Regions from separate parts of the Paenibacillus jiangxiensis genome, predicted to be linked through region 2. Evidence: riboswitches for the same ligand, from Rfam matches in the RefSeq annotation. Region 2 holds a riboswitch; each other region holds the start of a gene.
The links. A riboswitch is a leader RNA that binds a small molecule or an ion and turns the genes downstream of it on or off. The one in region 2 is predicted to bind cyclic di-GMP.
Positions count from the first base shown of each region.

Region 1: linked by a shared signal. The riboswitch ahead of ACI1P2_RS21400 (acetaldehyde dehydrogenase (acetylating)) and the one ahead of ACI1P2_RS00180 (glycosyl hydrolase) in region 2 are both predicted to bind cyclic di-GMP.
Region 3: linked by a shared signal. The riboswitch ahead of ACI1P2_RS09760 (thiamine pyrophosphate-dependent dehydrogenase E1 component subunit alpha) and the one ahead of ACI1P2_RS00180 (glycosyl hydrolase) in region 2 are both predicted to bind cyclic di-GMP.
Region 4: linked by a shared signal. The riboswitch ahead of ACI1P2_RS22410 (transglutaminase-like domain-containing protein) and the one ahead of ACI1P2_RS00180 (glycosyl hydrolase) in region 2 are both predicted to bind cyclic di-GMP.

Region 1 is NZ_JBJURI010000024.1:32,448-37,410, reverse strand. Features, by position in the region: gene ACI1P2_RS21405 (NADH:flavin oxidoreductase/NADH oxidase) at 38-1,069, opposite strand; cyclic di-GMP riboswitch class I at 1,428-1,514, shown strand; gene ACI1P2_RS21400 (acetaldehyde dehydrogenase (acetylating)) at 1,687-2,607, shown strand; gene dmpG (4-hydroxy-2-oxovalerate aldolase) at 2,610-3,962, shown strand; gene ACI1P2_RS21390 (SDR family NAD(P)-dependent oxidoreductase) at 3,999-4,781, shown strand; gene ACI1P2_RS21385 (pyridoxal phosphate-dependent decarboxylase family protein) at 4,811-4,963, shown strand, end outside.
Region 2 is NZ_JBJURI010000001.1:32,873-37,835, forward strand. Features, by position in the region: gene ACI1P2_RS00175 (discoidin domain-containing protein) at 1-451, opposite strand, end outside; gene ACI1P2_RS00180 (glycosyl hydrolase) at 497-2,074, opposite strand; cyclic di-GMP riboswitch class I at 2,103-2,190, opposite strand; gene ACI1P2_RS00185 (sugar phosphate nucleotidyltransferase) at 2,361-3,734, opposite strand; gene ACI1P2_RS00190 (UDP-glucose dehydrogenase family protein) at 3,798-4,963, opposite strand, start outside.
Region 3 is NZ_JBJURI010000007.1:166,346-171,308, reverse strand. Features, by position in the region: gene ACI1P2_RS09770 (isopeptide-forming domain-containing fimbrial protein) at 1-1,670, shown strand, start outside; gene ACI1P2_RS09765 (SDR family oxidoreductase) at 1,902-2,717, shown strand; cyclic di-GMP riboswitch class I at 3,035-3,130, shown strand; gene ACI1P2_RS09760 (thiamine pyrophosphate-dependent dehydrogenase E1 component subunit alpha) at 3,251-4,192, shown strand; gene ACI1P2_RS09755 (class I SAM-dependent methyltransferase) at 4,266-4,963, shown strand, end outside.
Region 4 is NZ_JBJURI010000026.1:8,672-13,634, forward strand. Features, by position in the region: gene ACI1P2_RS22405 (collagen binding domain-containing protein) at 1-2,204, opposite strand, end outside; gene ACI1P2_RS22410 (transglutaminase-like domain-containing protein) at 2,487-3,287, opposite strand; cyclic di-GMP riboswitch class I at 3,301-3,389, opposite strand; cyclic di-GMP riboswitch class I at 3,448-3,535, opposite strand; gene ACI1P2_RS22415 (isocitrate lyase/PEP mutase family protein) at 3,727-4,497, shown strand; gene ACI1P2_RS22420 (bifunctional transcriptional activator/DNA repair enzyme AdaA) at 4,522-4,963, shown strand, end outside.

The DNA.
Region 1 (4,963 bases), on a different contig from region 2:
TATAAGACCTTGCACGACACCTATCGGCGCCTATCCATTAAAACGCCCGCTCGTATTGCACCGGAACTTTATGATCCTCGCTGAGCGTTACCGCCGCATGTACAGCCCAGTAAGGATCGCTCAGCATGCCGCGCCCCACCGCCGCCAGATCGGCGTCTCCGTTCCCAATGACCGATTGCGCCATGGCCGGGTCATCCAGTCTTCCGACGGCAATGACCGGAATGTCAACCTCCTCACGGATCTGCCGGGCGAACGGAACCTGATAGCCGGGATGGTTGCCCGGTCTTCTCGCTCCAGGAGTCCCTTCGCCGCCGGAGCTGACGTGAACAACATCCACGCCTGCATCACGGTATTTCTTGAGCAATTCGATCGCATGATCGATATCGTAGCCTCCGTCCGCATACTCCACAGCGGAGATCCGGAACAGCAGCGGCATATTCTCAGGCATCTCCTTTTTGATCGCCTGAATGACCTCTACACCGAAGCGTGAAAGGTCTTGTCCGTAGATATCATCCCGCTTGTTGGTGAGAGGGGAGTGAAATTGATGAATGAGATAGCCGTGTGCTCCATGGATCTCAATCGTATCCACTCCTGCCGCTACAGCACGGCGCGCCGCTTCCCCGAACTTCCTCACCATCTCCTGTACTTCCTCCGTTGTCAGCGCGCGCGGTTTCTTGTACGGCTCTCCACCAGGAAACTCAATGGCCGACGGGGCAACCGGTTCGGCTGCGTCCTCCGCCTTGCGGCCGGCATGGGCAATTTGGATGCCCAGCTTCGCTCCATGCTCATGCACACCATCGGCGATACGGCGGAAAGCGGGGATATGCTCATCCGACCACAAACCCAGATCATAGTCTGAAATGCGGCCATCAGGCTCAACATCTGTCATTTCTATAATGATCAATCCTGTGCCGCCCACAGCACGGCTGGTGTAATGGACATAATGCCAGTCATTCGGAATGCCGTCCTTTGCCGTCACCGAGTATTGGCACATCGGCGCCATGACGATCCGGTTTTTAAGCTCCAAGCCTTTAATGGTGTAAGGCGTGAACAGTATGTTCTTTGACATGGTAATCCCTCCCTGGTTCCTGTCCCATAGTTTCAACCACAGGTTTACGAAACATACATTTAATGCCTTTTCACTGCACTGCAACTCAAGTTAGTTGCGCACAATTTATTATCATATGTTACGATTCCCCACACAAGTACTCACATCCATGTTCCCTAGTATCATTTTTTATACTGTCTTTGTGAGCGTCTATCAGCTCGAGGGTCCTGCTTTTCATGAATCAAAAGAACTTAAAATTTTTATTTCTTTGCCCTAAAAAAAGAAAATTTGAGGAAAATAGTTCCAAACTCCTATTCCCATATAACCATTGTATTGGTAAATTGACATCATACAACACGGTTAGACAGCAATGAAATTCGTACGATAAAGGCAAACCCGCCGAAAGACGGGGACGCAAAGCTATAGGGGCTTAGGTGGAATACCATGATGCCAGCCAGCTGCCGAATACGACGGAAAACCTCCGTCTTATTCCATTATCAGATAAGAAGGAGGTGTTTTTGCGTTCGAAAATGTAAATTTTTGATCTTTAAGGAATAAAAACGGATTTTTTGATGTTGGAGTAACATGGATGTATTGATTTTTGATGGGTTTCTTGGCACTGCAGAGCATTAAACCATATCGCACATCTAACTGCAAAGGAGCAGTATCACATGAACAATAAGGTCAAAGTTGCGATTATTGGCAGCGGTAACATCGGGACGGATCTGCTGAAGAAGACAATGCGATCCCCTTACCTGGAGTGCACGCTGTTTGTGGGGAGAAATCCGGAATCGCGGGGAATGGTCACCGCGAGAGAGCTCGGCGTACACGTTTCCGATCAGCAAATTGACGCTTTGATAGAACATGCCTCTATGTATGATATTGTTTTCGATGCCACTACAGCGTATTCCCATATACAGCACGAGAAAATTCTCAGAGGTTTAGGGAAGTTTGTTATCGATATGACGCCATCAAAAATCGGAGCCATGTGCGTTCCTGCCGTAAATTTGCACGAATGCCTGACTCTCGACAACGTGAATATGGTTACCTGCGGAGGACAAGCCTCCGTGCCGGTGGCATATGCGGTCGGACAATCCCATAGTCAGGTTGATTATATTGAAGTTGTATCCAGCATTGCCTCCATGAGCGCCGGCCCCGGCACCAGATCCAACCTCGACGAATACATCGAAACCACCGAGGAAGCGATCAAAAAATTCTCCGGCGCCCGCCGCGCCAAAGCCATTCTGAATTTAAATCCCGCAGAGCCCTGCGTCGATATGCAAACCACCGTCTATGCCAAGGTCCATGACCCTGATCTGAATACGCTAAAAGAGCATCTGGATCGGATCATTTCCACAATCCAGGCTTATGTGCCAGGCTATCAGTTGATTATCCCTCCTTCCATTGAGGACGGAAGAGTTGTCGTTATGGTTAAGGTGGAAGGAGCCGGGGACTTCCTGCCGAAGTATGCCGGAAATCTGGATATCATTAACTGCGCAGCCATCGCCATTGCGGAAAAGTACGCCTTCAAGCTGACAGGGATCGAGAGAGGTGCGTAAGCATGACGACCGTGCTGATCAGCGATCCAACCTTAAGAGACGGCTCCCATGCCGTTCGGCACCAGTTTACCAAAGAGCAAATGCAGACTTACATGCTTGTGGCGGAGGCAGCCGGCATCCCTGTCATCGAGGTAGGCCATGGCAACGGCCTGGGGGCTTCGTCATTGCAGCTGGGGGAATCCCTGGTTTCGGATGAGGAAATCTTCATCCTGGCCTCCCAGACCCTGCGTAAAACCAAAATAGGAATCCATGTCATTCCCGGCCTGGCCACCATCCATGACCTGAAAAAGGCCATCGAGATGGGCGTGCATACGGTCAGGGTTGCCTCTCATTGTACGGAGGCCGACATCACCAAGAGACATATCGAATATACCCTGAGCCAGGGGCGGGAAGCTTATGGCGTGCTGATGATGAGCCATATGGCATCCGTCGGGCTGCTGGTGCAGGAAGCCTTGAAAATGCAGTCATACGGCGCACAAGGAGTCATCATCATGGATTCCGCCGGAGCCTATTTGCCGAATGACGTCACGGAGCGGATTGGCGCGCTCACCGCCGTATTGACGATTCCGGTCGGCTTTCATGCACATAACAACCTGGGCCATGCCGTCGCCAATTCGGTTGCCGCTCTGCAGGCAGGCGCACAAATACTGGACGCCACGATGCGGGGATTCGGAGCCGGAGCAGGTAACACCCAATTAGAGGTGCTGATTCCCGTGCTGCATAAATTGGGCTACACCACGAACATTGACCTGTCCAAGCTCCTCCAGGGTGCAAATGTAGCAGAAAAAGCATTCATAGACAAAGTGCCCACCATTAACTCCATCAGTGTGATCAGCGGATTGGCCGGTGTGTTTTCAGGCTTTGCAAAGCCTGTGGAGCGTTTATCCCAAAAATATAACGTGGATCCCCACGAAGTGTTCCTTGAGCTGGGCAGAAGAAAAATTATAGCCGGGCAGGAAGACATCATTATTGAGGTTGTCCGTGAGCTTGCCGCTTCAAAGTCCAATACTCCGATGAAAGGGTTGAATCCCATGCTGAGAGACCGTGATCAAGTCGAGGTTACTTATCCATTCCAGGGGGTCGAGAGAAGAGTCCTTGCCCATAATGAGAAACTGATGCTTGTCGAACATCTATTGGCGCATGGCTCCACTTTTCCTCTGCACAGCCATGAACATGAACAGATTTTTTACATTCTGGAGGGAAGGGTCAGGGTCACTTGTAACGGAGAGGAGTATGAAGTAAAGGCAGGGGGAAGCTTTGTCATCCCCGGAGGGTTGGAACACAGCGTCTATGCCGTCGAAGACACGGTCTCTTTGGACATTTTCACTCCGGCTCGCGAGGAATATATAATCTGATGCTCAATAAGTTGGGAAACAGGAAGGGGACACATCATGGATCTGGGTCTTAAGGGAAAAGTTGCATTGATCACCGGCGGGAGCAAAGGAATCGGCCTGGAGACGGCGGCAACACTTGCCGCCGAGGGCGCCAGGGTTGCCATATGCGCGCGCAGCGAAGAGTCGTTGGCCACGGCGGCGGCACACATTCGGGACCGGTCCGGCTCTGAGGTGCTAACGATCAAAGTTGACGTCACTACATCCGGGGACTGCGAAAAAGCGGTATCCGATACGGTAAGCCGCTTCGGACGGCTCGATATTGTGGTGAATAACGCGGGGACTGCGGCAGCGAAGCCATTTGAGCAGATCAGCAATGAGCAGTGGACCTCCGATCTGGATTTAAAGCTGCTGGCTGCTATCAGCGTATCACGGGCTGCCGTTCCGCATTTGCGGGCTGCCGGAGGCGGAGCGATCATCAATGTCACTACATCTTTGTCCAAGACACCACCAGCCTCCTCCATGCCAAGCTCCGTAAGCCGCGCTGCCGGACTGGCCTTGACGAAAGCGATGAGCCGGGACCTGGCTCCCGATCAGATCCGAGTAAATACGGTGTGCATCGGCGTGATCCGAAGCGGACAGATTGAGGAACGATGGAAACGGGAGGAGCCAGGCTTCACCTGGGAGCAATATGCACGGGATCCCCGCCATCAGATTCCGCTCGGCAGGATCGGGGATACGGACGAAGCGGCAAAAGTGATTACATTTTTGGCATCCGGGGCTGCTTCTTATGTAACAGGTACCTCCGTAAATATCGACGGCGGCTCGGGGCCTGCTTTGTAGGTAATACAAGCACACAGGGAGGGGATAGGATGTTGTACGACAGCAAGCCTGACATCGGAACACGGTACCCTGGTTCAGACGGGAATGATTCGCAGAGAGCAGCTTTTCTGAAATGGATCGAGCAAATCCTGATCGGCATCGATCGGCTTAAAGCTCATGATCATGTATATCTCATGGAGAGT
Region 2 (4,963 bases):
GCTGGTTATTGGAAAACACGGCCATCTGCGGCACGGCCTTGCTGGCGTCCAGGATGCGGACATTAAACCGTACGCCATTGGCCGGAATGGTATCCAGCTCATATTCGAGCACGAGCTCCGGATTGGTCTCGGCATTCAGTCCTGGGGGAATGGATCCGTTAAGTTGAATAACAGGGGAGGAGGTCTTAACGGCCTGCGCCGCTCCTCCCGCCGCCTTTAACGCCGTCGCGCTCGCTGCTTGAACGTCCAGGGTGACGGATTCTTTGCCCGCCCCTCCCTTGAATTCAGCGGAGGAATCATCGCTGACGCCAAGCATCCATAAGGTTGTAGCGGCGTTCTTCTCATTTTCCTGATTGCTTTTGTTGGCATAACCCAAAAGCGAAAACAAGATAACCAAGCCAAGCAGGCCCAGAAGCAAATATGCATACTTGTTAGCCAACCAATTTTTCATTGTTCATGTCCACACTTTCTGTACAGGGTTGCCGGAAAGAGAGAGCTATTTCACAGTATGGAACAAAGCGCTCGAAGGAATGACCGCTTTGGACTCCTGCTCGCTCTCCCACATCAGGCGTGCCATGGCATCACCTGTTCCTTCGTAATATTCCACTTTGAGGTCGTAGAGCTGATCAGCCGCAAGGCTGATGCTTCCTTTGCGCTCCGTCCAGCTTTGCTTGAACCAACTGTCAATGATCAGCTGCCCATCCACCCATACCCGGATTCCGTCATCGGAAATCGTCGTAAAGGTATAGGTGCCGCTGTACCTGGGTTTTACCTTGCCTGTCCAGCGTACGGAGAATTGATCGGCAGGCACTGCCGGATCCGGCGCGGCACTGCGCCAGTTGAAATCCAGCTTGGCATCCGTGCGTGTAAGCACAGGTGTCCCGCTTAGCTCGATATTGTTGAAGAACTCGGCGTGCAGTCCCTCATACACCGTATCTGGAACAGGCTCGGGGGCAGGTTCCGGTTCAGGCTCCGGATCGGGTTCTTCCCCGACCGGTGGCGCTCCCGGAGGAGCAGTATCAGGCGGCTCCGCAGGAGGGGCTTCAGGAGGAGCAGCCATGTCTGCCGCCAATTCATCCCGAGTCAGTGTTCTGTCCTCATTCATGTATGCAATAATTTGATCGTTCGAATTGTTTTGTGTCAGCATGTTGCCCCAGGTCATGGAGTATGCCCATTTCGGCTGGGCTGACAATACCCTCTCGGAAGGCATCTCTCCGTGCTCGCCAATGGCAATCGGTTTTTCTCCGGCCAGACTCAGCAAGCCGTCATAATAGCTCTGCTTGAAATCATTGTCATAGATGTCCGCGGCCAGAATATCGACCTTGGACAAACCGGGAAACGTACTGGCATAAGGAGCTGACCAAGCGTTCGGAGCGTTGGGATTCCAGACCCACAGCAGATTGTTCAGCTGGTGGACATTCACAAATCTGTCATACATGATATCCCATAATTTCACAAAGTTATTCTTGTTTCCCCACCAGAACCAATCCCCGTTCATCTCGTGGTAAGGCCGCCATAGAACGGGCACACCCGCATCCCGCAGTTCGCCGAGGGACACCGCGACGCGATCCAGATCTGCGATCAGCCTTGCATATTCCCTGGTTCCTGGTGTAACGTACTTGTTAAATTGCGCCTGGGTAATCTTGGCCTGTACATTGGCCCAGGTCAACGGTTTGCCGGGAAGCGCCTGATGAAAGGTTATGGCGACGATGCCGCCGGCATTATGCCAATTAATCGCACTATACACTACATTGCTGCGCTGGGCCTCGGCCTCCGCAGCCGACTGGTTGGAAACAGCCCCCAGCTCATAGCCGTGCAGGCCGGCGTACTGCCCGCTGATTTTCTTCAGCTTGATGTTCAGTTCATCCGGGCTCTCCAGATAATCATGCTGACCTGTAATCATCCCTCTTCCGTCCAAATTGGACAAGTACGCATATAATTCGCGCGCCCCGGCTGAAGCAGCAGGATTAATGGGCGCTGCAGCTGCCTGGGCAGTGTGTTCCCGCGACAGCCCTGATGGGAGCAGAGAGCAAAACAGCACGACAGGCAGCAGTGTTTTAAAAAATCGATACATAGAATAAGTTTTCACCAATTCTCTCCCTCTCGGTAGCCAGGCTGCCATCCCTCGATGGGGTAAGGCCCTATAGCTTTGCGTTCACCTGCCTTTCGACAGGGTTGCCATTTTTCGTATGAAGGTCTATGAAGCTCCTTCTTATCCTAGAGTATCGACTCGGATTTACCAAAAATTAATAGATCATCCATGCTGGAACCCATTTTTTTCAGATATTTTGACAAAAAAAACCGTTAAACAACATCATTTTTTGCAATTATATGCGTAAAAACGCAACATGTGCGTTTTTTCAGCTAATAAACTGGTGCAGAGAGATGTCATTCCAATCCATGCAGAAGCGGACGATATCTTCTTCCACCAGCTCGGAACCTGTCTGCACTTCAATCAGCTCCACATCGGTCACCGCCAGAATGCTGTGCTTCGTGCCTTCCGGAATGCGGACAACGTCGCCGGCCTTTACTTTGTGCAGTTTCTCGTTCAGAATTACTTCCGCCTCGCCGCTGATGATCGTCCATATTTCACTCCGCTTGCGATGAAGCTGGTAGCTGATATTTTTGTCCTTCTCGATGCAAATCCGCTTGGTGAGCACTTCATTGCCCTCCGGATATTTCACATAATCCACAACCCGGTAATGCCCCCAACGGCGCTCCTCGTACATCGGACGCTGATTGTGAGCCTTCAGCACTTCCTTGATCCGCGGGCTCTCCGCCTTGTTGGTTACAAGAATGCCATCCGGACTGGCCGCAACGATCAGATCGCTGGCCCCGATAATGGTAACCGGAATGTCCAGCTCGTTGATTAGACTTGTATTCACGGAATCCTCGGTCATCACTCCCTTGCCCACCTGGCGCTGCGACATTTCCTCCGTCAGCGTGTTCCAGGTGCCGAGATCCTTCCAGAAGCCGTCATATGGAAGAACTACGATGTTCTCTTCCTTCTCTACCACTTCATAATCAAAGCTTATTTTAGATAATAGATGATATTGTTTCTGCAGTTCTTCATACTTCAGCGGAAGCCCCTTCCCTTCCAGAATGTTCAACAGATATCCCAGACGGAAAGCAAAAACTCCGCAGTTCCAGAGCGCACTCCGCTCAATCAGAAGCTCAGCCTGCTCTTTGTTCGGTTTTTCTTGAAAATGGCTGACCTGCAGGCAGCCCGCAATTCCAGCCGGGCCTTCTTTCGGAATGATATAACCGTATTTTTCGGATGGATAGGATGGGACGACACCCATCAGAGCAAGGTTGGCACCCGTTTTCTGCAGCGTGTATTCCATGCGCGCCACCGTGTGGAAGAAGGTCTGCTCCACGTACGGATCAACCGGCAGAATCGCAACGACCGTATCTGGAGATACGTCTGCGATGCTGTACAGGTAAGTGGCCGTTAACGCAATGGCCGGGAAGGTATCCCTGCGCTCAGGCTCCACAATGATGCTGACGTCGCTCCCGATCTGGCTCTGAATCATTTCGACCTGAGCTCTGCCAGTTGCAATATATGAGGACTCCGCCATTCCGGCGTCTCCAAGCTGTCTCCATACCCGCTGCACCATGGATTCAGGAAGTCCCTCCGGGCTTTCCAGCACCTTCAGAAACTGTTTGGAACGGGAATCGTTGGACAGAGGCCATAATCTTTTACCGGAACCGCCAGACAAAAGTACCAATTTCATAACTCCACTCTCCCTCCATGAAGTAAATTTCCTGAAAAGGTCATATTTTCCTGACCATTAATATTATACTGCACCTGCTACGCTTGGCGAAAGGCCGTTAAGCCCACTCATGCGCGGTCTGCCGACCGAATAATACTCCAATCCGGATTCGGCGATCTGCTGTTCAGAGAATACATTACGCCCATCAATGAGAACCGGCTTGCGCAGCACGGAGCCCAGCATGCGCAGATCTACCTGCTTGTAGTGATCCCAGTCGGTCAGCAGGCAGACGGCATCACAGCCAAGCGCCGCTTCTTCAGGCGTGGAGCACCACTGAATATGCTCATGATTAAACTGCTCCCTGAATTTATCCATCGCGATCGGATCATGGACTTTGACGAACGCGCCTTCCTTCACCAGGGTTTCCACAATCTCGAGGGACGGCGCCTCCCGGATGTCATCCGTGTTCGGCTTGAAGGACAAACCCCATACGCCCACATGTATACCGTTTAACTGCCCGAGGGATTCGCGCAGCTTGGAAATAATCATATAGCGTTGATCCGCGTTCACCTCCACTACGGATTTAAGCAGTTTGAACTCGTAATCCACGTTGCCCGCGATTTGAATCAGGGCATTCGTGTCCTTGGGGAAGCACGAACCGCCATATCCGATTCCCGCCTGCAGGAAGGAGGAGCCGATGCGTTTGTCCATGCCCATGCCAACCGCTACATTGGTGACGTCAGCGCCCACTTTTTCGCAAATATTGGCAATCTCATTAATAAATGAAATTTTCGTGGCCAGGAAGGCGTTGGAGGCGTATTTGATCATCTCGGCGCTCCGGACGTCCGTTACATAGATATTGTCCGTAAAATCCTGGTGTAGCTCGACCATCGTCTCACGCAGCGCTGGATTGTCAATGCCGATAATGATGCGGTCGGGATGCAGCGTATCGCTGATCGCAGAGCCTTCGCGCAGAAACTCGGGTGCGGATACAATATCAAATGCATGATGGGTATGCCGTGCAACGACCTCGCGGATTTTTTCGTTCGTTCCGACAGGCACGGTACTCTTGGTCATAATGATCTTGTGGCCGTTCATCGCCGCGCCCACATCGGCCGCCGCCCGTTCGATGTACTGCAGATTGGCTTCTCCGTTCGGCAGGGACGGTGTCCCCACCGCCAGAATAATAATATCGGAACGGCGAACGGCATCACCCAGGTCCGAGGTGAACTCAAGCCGCTCCTCCCGGA
Region 3 (4,963 bases), on a different contig from region 2:
ATACGCTGTTGTACACGATCCAGACCCGCAACACGATGGCGGATAGTGTGGTGAACAACCTCACGATTACGGACGAGGTTCCGGCAGAGCTGGAATATGTGCCGGGCAGTCTGAGTGTGGATGGCGTAACCGTCACTGACAGCGAAGGGGACGACAGCGGCTATTATGCCGGCGGTAAAGTGGTCGGCCAGTTTGGCAGCATCACGGATATGAATTGGCACACGGTTCAATTCAAAGCCGTGGTCCGGCCGGGACAAGCAGGCAAGGATGTTATCAATATCGCCCGGGTAAGTGGCGACAATGTGGAGACGCCGGACAGACCACGGGAAGAAGTACAGGTCTATCCGCGGAACCCGCAGATTGAATCGGAGAAATCTGTAACGAACGTGGATGCAAGCAAGGCCACGTATGAAGTCGGGGACACGGTGGCTTATACGATTCGTACAAGAGCGGTCGTGAACGACACTTATCTGGAAAATCTATCGATTACCGATACGCTGCCTGCGGGACTGGAGTACGTGCCAGACAGCCTGAAGGTGGACGGTATGTCCGTGACGGATGCTCAGGATAGCGATGCCGGTCATTCTGTTTCCGGCGAAGTGTACGGCTCATTCGGTAGCGTAGATGATATGAATTGGCATATGTTGGAGTTCCAGGCCATTATCCAGACGGGATACGACGGCCAGGTGATTCAAAATACAGCGCTGGTGACTGGCGATAACATTGATCAACCAGGCGAGCCAACGGAGAAAATAGCCGTTGAGGAAGAACCGCCTGTAGTCATTCCGCCGGTAGATCCACCAGTGCAGCCGCCAGTTGATCCACCAGTAGACCCACCAGCACCACCGGTAAACCCGCCTGTAACTGAAGATCCGGGTAGTGGGGGTTCAGGCGGTGGCGGTGGTGGCGGAGGTTCGCACGATGACGACGCTGTCGATCCGGCTTCCCCAGTGCTTGAATCCGAGAAATCGGCGAAAGATGTGAACGGAGGCAGCATCGAAGTCGGCGATGTGATTGAGTACACGATTCGCACACGCAACACCGTAGAGGACAGTGTCGTGACCAATCTGGAAATCTCGGACGCCCTGCGTGCCGAGCTGCAATATGTGCCAGGCATGCTGAAGGTGGACGGCATTACTGTAACCGATGCGCTGGACAGCGACAAAGGCTCATACGTCAATGGCATGGTGAGTGGACAGTTCGGCGAGGTTACAGATACGGACTGGCATACGATTGTATTCCAGGCCAAACTGGTGGCAGGCCAACCGGGCCAAACGATACAAAACGTAGGTGAAGTGAGCGGGGATAATCTGGACGATTCGGATACGCCGTCTGAAGACATCATCATTGGCGGCGGAAGCGGCAGCAATCCCGGCATACCGGGAGGAGAACCGAACGACGGCTCTTCCTCCGGCAATCCAGACAACCCGGGCTGGGGAGGTTCGGATTCCGGTTCCACAGACTCCGGTCAGTCCAGAAGCTCGGGTGGAACTGGAGGAAGCGGGCAATCCGGCACCTCGGGTGACTCGGAGAGCGGAAGCTCCTCCAGCAACGGGGATGGCACTGGCAGCAAGCTGCCGGCAACTGCAACGAATATGTACGGCTATTTGCTGGCCGGATGCCTCATCCTGCTTGCAGGCCTGTTCCTGCTGAGAAGAAAGAAAGCTTAACCGGTAAGATGAAAAACAGACTGCCCTCAAGCATGCATTACTTGGGGGTAGTCTCTCCTTTACCTAAAACTTGGTAGGTATGTCCTATTCAAAAACGGGATCTCGTCCAATATCATTATGGCAGCATTATACTTTGTACGATCATAGCAAACCCGTTGATTTGGTTTTCGAGGGCATATGTTTTGCGAGCGTTCCCAAAAAATACACCAATGATTTGCAGGAGGGCAAAACATGAAAACAATTATGATTACGGGTTCATCGTCTGGAATTGGAAAAGCTGCAGCCAGGTATTTTGCAGATCAGGGATGGAATGTGATTGCTACCATGCGTTCACCTGAAAGAGAAACCGAACTGTCGCGGCTGGAGAATGTTTTGGTAACGAGGCTCGACGTTGAACAATTGGAAACGATTCAAGAGGCATTAAGGGCAGGTTTGGAGCGATTTGGCACAATCGATGTCCTGTTAAATAATGCCGGTTACGGAGTTCTGGGCATCTTCGAGGCGGCTTCATACGAGCAAATTCGAAAGCAATTTGAAGTAAATGTACTCGGCCTTATGAAGGTGACCAAGAGCATTCTTCCTCATTTTAGAGCTAATAATAGTGGAATAATCATCAATTTATCTTCAATGTCCGGAAGAGTGGGGCTGCCTTCATTTTCGCTTTATCACTCTACTAAATTTGCAATTGAAGGCTTCACGGAAACTTTATCGTTTGAGCTTGCTTCTCAAAATATCCGGTTAAAACTAATTGAGCCTGGTGTGGTCAAAACGGACTTTTTTGGCAGATCTATCGATTTATTGTCCATTGAGTCTTTGCCAGATTATCAGGAATACTCCCAATCGGTTCAGCCCTTGGTGGAGGCAATCATTAACACGGACAGCGCATGCACTCCGGAAATGGTGGCGGAGACCATCTATCAGGCGGCAACGGACGGTACAAAGCAGTTGAGATATGTAGTTGGAGAAGATGCGAAAGCGTTATTGGAGCTCAGGAAAGAGATCGGCGAAGAAGCTTTCATCCAGCATATCACGCAACAGTTTTCCTGACATCAACCAAATCACAGATACGTCACAAGGTCTCTGGTCCGTCAGAGGCCTTTCTTGCTGTTTCTGGAGCAGGAAAAATTCCTTCCATATCCAAAAACCATAGCATAGATAAACGAGCAAAATTTGCCAAAAAAATTCCAAAAAAATTCCAATAAAAACCAATCAAATGTACCACGGAATACGTTATTTACGCATATGCCCCTACATAACGAAGAAAAGCGAACATTGTCGTATGCTGAAAAATATGGTAATGAAGCCCTATTCCAAAAAAGTAAATATCATGAAACAATATACAATATATTACAACTTTATACTATGTACGATAATGGCAAACCCGTTGAAAGGCGGTGACGCAAAGCTATAGGGACTAAGGCGGATAGTACCACAATCCTCTATGTCAGCCAGTTACCGAATACGTCGGAAACCTCCGTCTATTCATTTTCAGGTAACACCAGATGAAACCAAGAAGGGAGGTTTTTTGTTTGCCCAACAAGCATCGACAACTCGGTTTGTCGAATCAGCAGCTTCTGGATATGTACCGGGATATGGCTCTGGCACGGAAAGTCGACGAACGGCTGGGATTGTTTCATCGTGCTGGAAAAATCCCTTTCCACATGTCTTGTCAAGGTCATGAAGCCGCACAGGTAGGTGCGGCGTATGCACTGGATATGACGAAAGATTTTCTTTGCCCGTATGATCGCGATATGGGCATGGCCATTGTTTTCGGCATGACGGCAAAGGAACTGATGCTCACCGCTTTTGCCAAGGCAGAAGCTGCGGACAGCGGCGGGCGGCAAATGCCTGGGCATTATGGCAGTAAAAAAAATCGTATTCTTTCGACTTCCGGCCTCACTACCACTCATGTCCCGCATGCCGTAGGAATCGCCTTGGCCGGCAAAATACGGGGAGATCATCCTGTCGTGTTAGTCGCTTTTGGAAATGGAGGCAGCCATCGGGGGGAGTTTCACGAAGCAGCAAACTTTGCAGGAGGACACAAGCTTCCGGTCATTTTTTTCTGCGAACAGAACCAGCCCTATGGTCTTTCGGTTCTCTCCTCGAAGCAGACGGTACGTGATAGTGTTGCAGATCGGGCAAAAGCATACGGCTTTCCTGGCATCCGTGTGAGCGGCAATGATCCCCTGGAAGTATACAGGGTCACGAAAGAGGCCGTCGACAGAGCGAACAGAGGAGAGGGTCCTACGCTGATCGAGGCCGGTCTCTACCGCCTGGCTCCTTATCCAAGCGATGACGATGATCAAGGATATCGTTCCAGTGAGGAAATAGAGGAAGCCGAGAAGTACGACCCGCTTGAATCCTTTAGCCGTTATCTCAGAAAATCCGGGATATTGGAGGAACACGCAGAGCAGGAAATTCATGATCGAATCGTCAGGGAAATCGACGAGGCCGCGGAATATGCGGAACTTACCCCAGACCCAGCCCTCGAAGATATCTTTAAACACGTTTATTCAAATTAGGAGAGAATAGAGCCCAACTGCCGAATTGAATGGAATGCCGCAATCGTTAGGAGTCTTTCAGGGAGGGAAACTAATGGATCAGACGATTGAAAAAGAGTTTTTTGAAGATGTTGAAATGAAGATTAATCAAGGCCAATACTCTGAAGCATTAAGTACGCTTTATGATGGATTAAGAGACTTACGTCAACAGTACTCAACAGAAGATTGGACCCAGTTTATCCCCCGATATCGTGAACACTCCATAAGCCATTTTTTCTTGCAAGAACCACTATCCCGTCGAGCATTTGAAAGACCGCGCGGTTATGCAGGTGATCCCATAATGCTGGACCTGCAGTATGACTTTGAAAAGTTGGAATCGTCCCCCTACGAGAATGAAAAATCAGAGATTGCCGATTTTCTATATTACGACTTAAACCGCATGGCTCATGCCAATAATGCTAACCGCGAAAGAAGACGTATCCTTTCCAGCAAAATTAATCAAACCTCAGAACGTGTTGCGAATCCTTATATTCTCTCGGTCGCTTGTGGTCACTTAAGAGAAACATCAGATTGTGCTGCGGTGCAAAACAAAACGATTGGAAAATTTGTCGCCATTGATCAAGATCAGGAGGCTCTTTCGGTTGCTGCAGAAGCCATAAAGGATTTTGGCGAAGCGATCCCAGCCTCAGTTGTTGACATCATCAGAAATAAAGTCCCTCTTCCCACTTTTGATTTTATCTATTCCATCGGTGTATATGATTATCTTCCAGATAAAATTGCTAAACGATTAAC
Region 4 (4,963 bases), on a different contig from region 2:
TGCAGCGATGTTTTGAACTCGATCCAGTATGCGGATGAGACCGGGCTTGTAAAACGAATGGACAATTGGTTTCCGTTCGCTGCAGACGGTTCCGTCACCTCATATTGAGACTCTGGAACTTGGGCGCCCTTAGCAACGCCATCCCGTCCCCCCGTCAGCTTCATCTCGTATACCTTAACTGAATTCGGCACAAGCTTCTGATCATGCTTCAGTACATCCCTCACGATCGCTTCGTTTAGCGATTTGAGATTGTAGTTCATCTTGATGTTCCACGTAATCTCTTTGTTGACAGGATCGTAGCTGCCGTCTTTACCGCCGTTATTTTTCGTATAACCGTCGGAGGAGAAGCTCGCATCCCGCTGAATCGGCCCTTTTGCCTCGCCGTTCTCGCTCCATGACATGATGGCTCTGTTCATGTAATCCAGCTTGCTGTTATTCAGCCAATCGATGTTAAACTTCGTTTGGTACTCAATTGTATACGTGGTGTCAATGGTCTTGGAGAACTTGATTTCAAAACCGCCGCGTACATTATCATTATCGTACTCGATCTTGTAATCACTTGCAGGAACGACTTTTCCGTCCGCTTTCACGATTACTGAATCCGGAATGAATTCGAGACCGCCTTGCGGGAACGTATCCTTGATGACTACATTCTCCATGCTGTACTTGCTGCCGTCCGGCTTTTTATCGCCATTGATCGTAATAAGCCACTTCGCCGTTTTGTTGGCGAAGTCGACATTCGAGACGCCCTTCACCAGAGCGCGGATTCCTTGGGCCGGAGCTGTTACATCTTTGGACGAGTCACCCGATACGACTTTGTTCTTTACTGGCTGTCCGTCAGCGCTCGTCCGGTCGACCGGCTTTGTCTGGTAAACGATCGTATAAGGAGAATCGATACCCTTATTGAATTGAAGTGTAAATCCGTTTGTACCTGTCGGTGTAAAGGTGTATTCATCCGGTGAAAGCAGATCTTCAGCCTTCGTTGAATTCCCTTTATACACCTTCAGCGAATCGGCAACCAGCGTATGAATCGCACTGAATTCATCCGTAATAACCGCTTGATCTTTCGTAAGCTTTTTCTCGTTAAAATTGTATTTCACAGTCCAGGTGATGATTCCGGTGTCTTTATTCTGGCTATAAGTCTTATCCAAAAATTTACCACGGTCCACTGTTACCGTAGCGGTCGACTTGGTATCTTTCATATCGTCGCCAGACAGTACAGCGGTGTTCTCAAAACGAGTCTGCTCGCCGGTAAGCTTCGTCGAATAACGAATCTCGTAGGCTTTGCTGATCGTCTCATCCTGGAACGCAAGCTCCAGTTTGGCGCCGCCGTTCGTTTCGACCGTATACTTGTCGGTCCCTACCTTATCGCCAAGGACCGTCGAACCGTCGCCGTTAACCTGTAGGCGGTACACCTCCACAGAGTCGGCGATGAGTTCAGAACCTTCAGGTATCACATCCGTGATGACCGCATGCTTGATCTTATCCAGTGATTTGTTGACTTGAACCGTCCAATCGATCCGGTCTTTGCCAACCGCTTTTCCCTGTTTGTCGATCAGCTTTCCGCCCTGCGGCTTCAGATTCACGATAACGACTTGCTCTCCGCTTTTTACCGGAATGGCAATGACGACTTCCGTGCTTCCCTTAATCGTTTCCTTCGTAAACTCGGTACGTATTTCCAGCTTGCCGCTTACGTTGGAGTGGCTCTCCACATAATCGTTGAAGGTCATGACAACCTTCCCGTTGCGGTCGACGGTAAATGTGCCAACTTTGTCTTGATCGGCCACGAGTGGAGCGTCAATATCCGTAAAAATTTCAAACTGGTCCGGCAGCTCGAAGGTAAATGTATCCCCGTTCTTGTAGCCGTGACTATTCGGAAGCTCCCATTCGTAGCTGAGATTGACAGCCTCACCGATGTCCAGGGTACTGTCCGGATTATATACTGCATCGATCACGTTACCATTCAAGTCGGTTAATACCACTTTTGTTAAAATGTTGTCCGTATTCTTGACTGGCGCTGGCGGGATATAAACATCATCCGTCACTCCAACTTCATCTTTTACTCCATACACGGATTCCTGCACACTTGCTGGTGTATCGGCCGCATTGGCATTGGCCACATTGCCCGTCCAGGCGGTTACACCAAAAACCGATTGAAGCAGGAGCAGCAGCGCCACAACGATTCCACTAACTTTTTTCTTCATAATCTCTCCCTCAGTCTCTACATCACCCTCGAATGTTCGGTTCCGATCCTGCTTGCCGTGCGCAAATCGGGCTATCTATACTCCATTGAATTGTATGCCGTTAAGAGACCTTCCAGTCCATCACCTCCGCATATTTCTAATGGCGCACGATTCATTGTTCCTGTTTTTCCCACCAGAACCAAATGGGCTTCTTGCATTATACCTGCCCGATCTCTACAATTTCTCTACAAACTCGAACAAGCCTTGGACATTTGTCCAAAGCTTAAATTGATCGTATTCTTTTTAGTAATATTTGGATACCGAGTAGCGAGCGGCATCCTTTATCATTTTGAAATCGGCCCCTTTGGCTTTCCAGCTCGCATCGACCGTTGTATCAATGGTTACCCACTTCCCGTTCAAATAAACTTCATTCCAGGCGTGGTAAACATCGACGTATTCCGAAGTTCCCATATCGAGCTTGGCTGGAATGCCGATGCTCCGCAGCATGGAGGCGAACAGGGAGGCATAGTCGTAACACATCCCCTTCTGTCCAAGAATCGTACGGTTGATATCGGGAAGGTAGTTCGTCAGATCACTGGTTGCAAGAGCCTTGTCGTATCTGATCGTGCCCACAATATATTCATAAATAGCCTGTACTTTTTCTTCGTCGGATTGAGCAGACCCAGTCAGCTTCTTCGCAAGCTGAGCAGCCTTGTCCTGTTCGCTCCAATTGATATTTTGTACAGAACTCAAAAACACTTTGCTATTGTTCGCCAGTTGAAGTGTAACAGGCGCTTCCTGAACAATCTTATATTTGGTGCCGCTGACTTGTTCCAGTACGGTAACCGTGTAATCACCGTTACCCATCTGCAACGGAAATACTTCCTGCCGTTTGTTCGGCGAAAGCATATACGTGTATTTGTCCTGACTCTTTGCAATCATGAGCTTCGTCTTGGTCCCTGCTTTCACGTCATATCGAATAACGATCACACCACGGTCCAGCTGTTCCAAGCCCAACCAATCCTGAGATTGGGTAGCTTGTACTAATGGAGCCCACAATAATAACGCAAAAAGTCCTACAATCGCGAATATTGCGTTGCGCATACTGCAAACTCCCTTCGGTAGCCAGGCTGCCATTGACATAATCGTCAAGAAGGCCCTGTAGCTTTGCGTCCCTGTCTTTCGACAAGTTTGCCGTTATCGTGCTAGAGTTTCCAGATTTTAATATATTATTGTCCTATGAGAAACAAAAAAAGCGTCTTCGTTCGGTAGCTGGCTGCCATTTGACATATCGCCAAGTAGGCCCTGTAGCTTTGCGTCCTTGCCTTTCGACAAGTTTGCCGTTATCGTGAGTAGCTTTTGTGAGACTATCTTACCAGACATCTCTATTTCTATCAAGAGAAAATTTACAAGATTCATTGATTTCTGCGCCCATTCGATGATCTTTTTCGTTTCTCTCTCAGACCATAAGAGCAAGAATGAGGACGAAATAATAAAGCCTACTTGATAGAATGAGTTACACCAAAGCCAAGGAGGAAGCAAAATGTCGATGATTCAGGAATTCAATAATCTCCATACTTCAGAGGAGCTATTATTTTTGGGAAATGCCTGGGATCTATTATCAGCTTTGACATTAGAGAAGGCAGGTTTTAAAGCCATTGGTACTACCAGCTGGGGGATTGCCAATTCGTTAGGCTATGCGGACGGAGAATTAATAGATTTTAATCAAAATCTAGCAATCGTCAAAACCATTGCAGAGAATGTAAAAATACCGGTATCCGCTGATATTGAAGCAGGATATAGTGAGGATTTTAACACAATTATCGATAATGTATTAAGAACAGCAGATGTCGGGGTTGCCGGTATCAATATTGAGGATTCCCTGAAAAAAGAAAAGGGGTTAAGAGGTATAAAGGATCATTGCAGCCTCCTGACAAAAATGAGAACAGCGCTGGAAAATCACGGATATAATAATTTTTATATCAACGCCAGAACGGATACTTATTTTCAATTGGAAGCCCCTTTTAATGAAACGATCGATCGGGCCAAGGCCTATGTTGAAAGCGGGGCCAGCGGGATTTTTGTGCCAGGAGTAACGGAAGATGATGAAATTCAGCAAATCGCTGCTCAAGTCAAGGCACCGCTCAATATATTGTCTTTGCCTAACCTGACAAGTTGTAATAAGCTGAAAGAGCTAGGCGTGAAGCGCTTTAGCTTTGGAAATGCCCTGTCAGATAAAATCATCGCTTGTTTAGAAGACAATGCGGCTAAATTATTGGAATTACAGGATACATCACATTTATATGAGAACTAGATCAGGAAGGCAGGTGATGAAGGGATGACCAGTATAAATCTTTCATTTGACGAGATGTGGGAAAAAATCATTGCCTGCGACCGGAAATATGATGGTTTATTTTTTACAGCCGTGAAAACAACGAAAATCTACTGCCGTCCTTCCTGCAGGTCCAGAAAGCCCAAAAAGATAAATGTTGAGTTCTATCACAATATCAGTGAGGTTGAAAAGGCTGGTTTTCGTGCATGCAAAAGATGCCAGCCTGAGGTTGAACATTCTCCTCATAGTGAATTCGTTAAAAGTATTACGACGATTTTAGTGAATCAATATAAACAAGATTTGAAGCTGAATGATATTGCAGAACAGGTCGGTTTAAGCCCCTTCTATCTCGAACGGCTATTTAAAAAAGAAACATCAGAGACTCCGCGTGCTTTTTTGGAAAAAGTGCGCATCGATAAAGCCATGCAGCTTCTTCAAACGACCAATA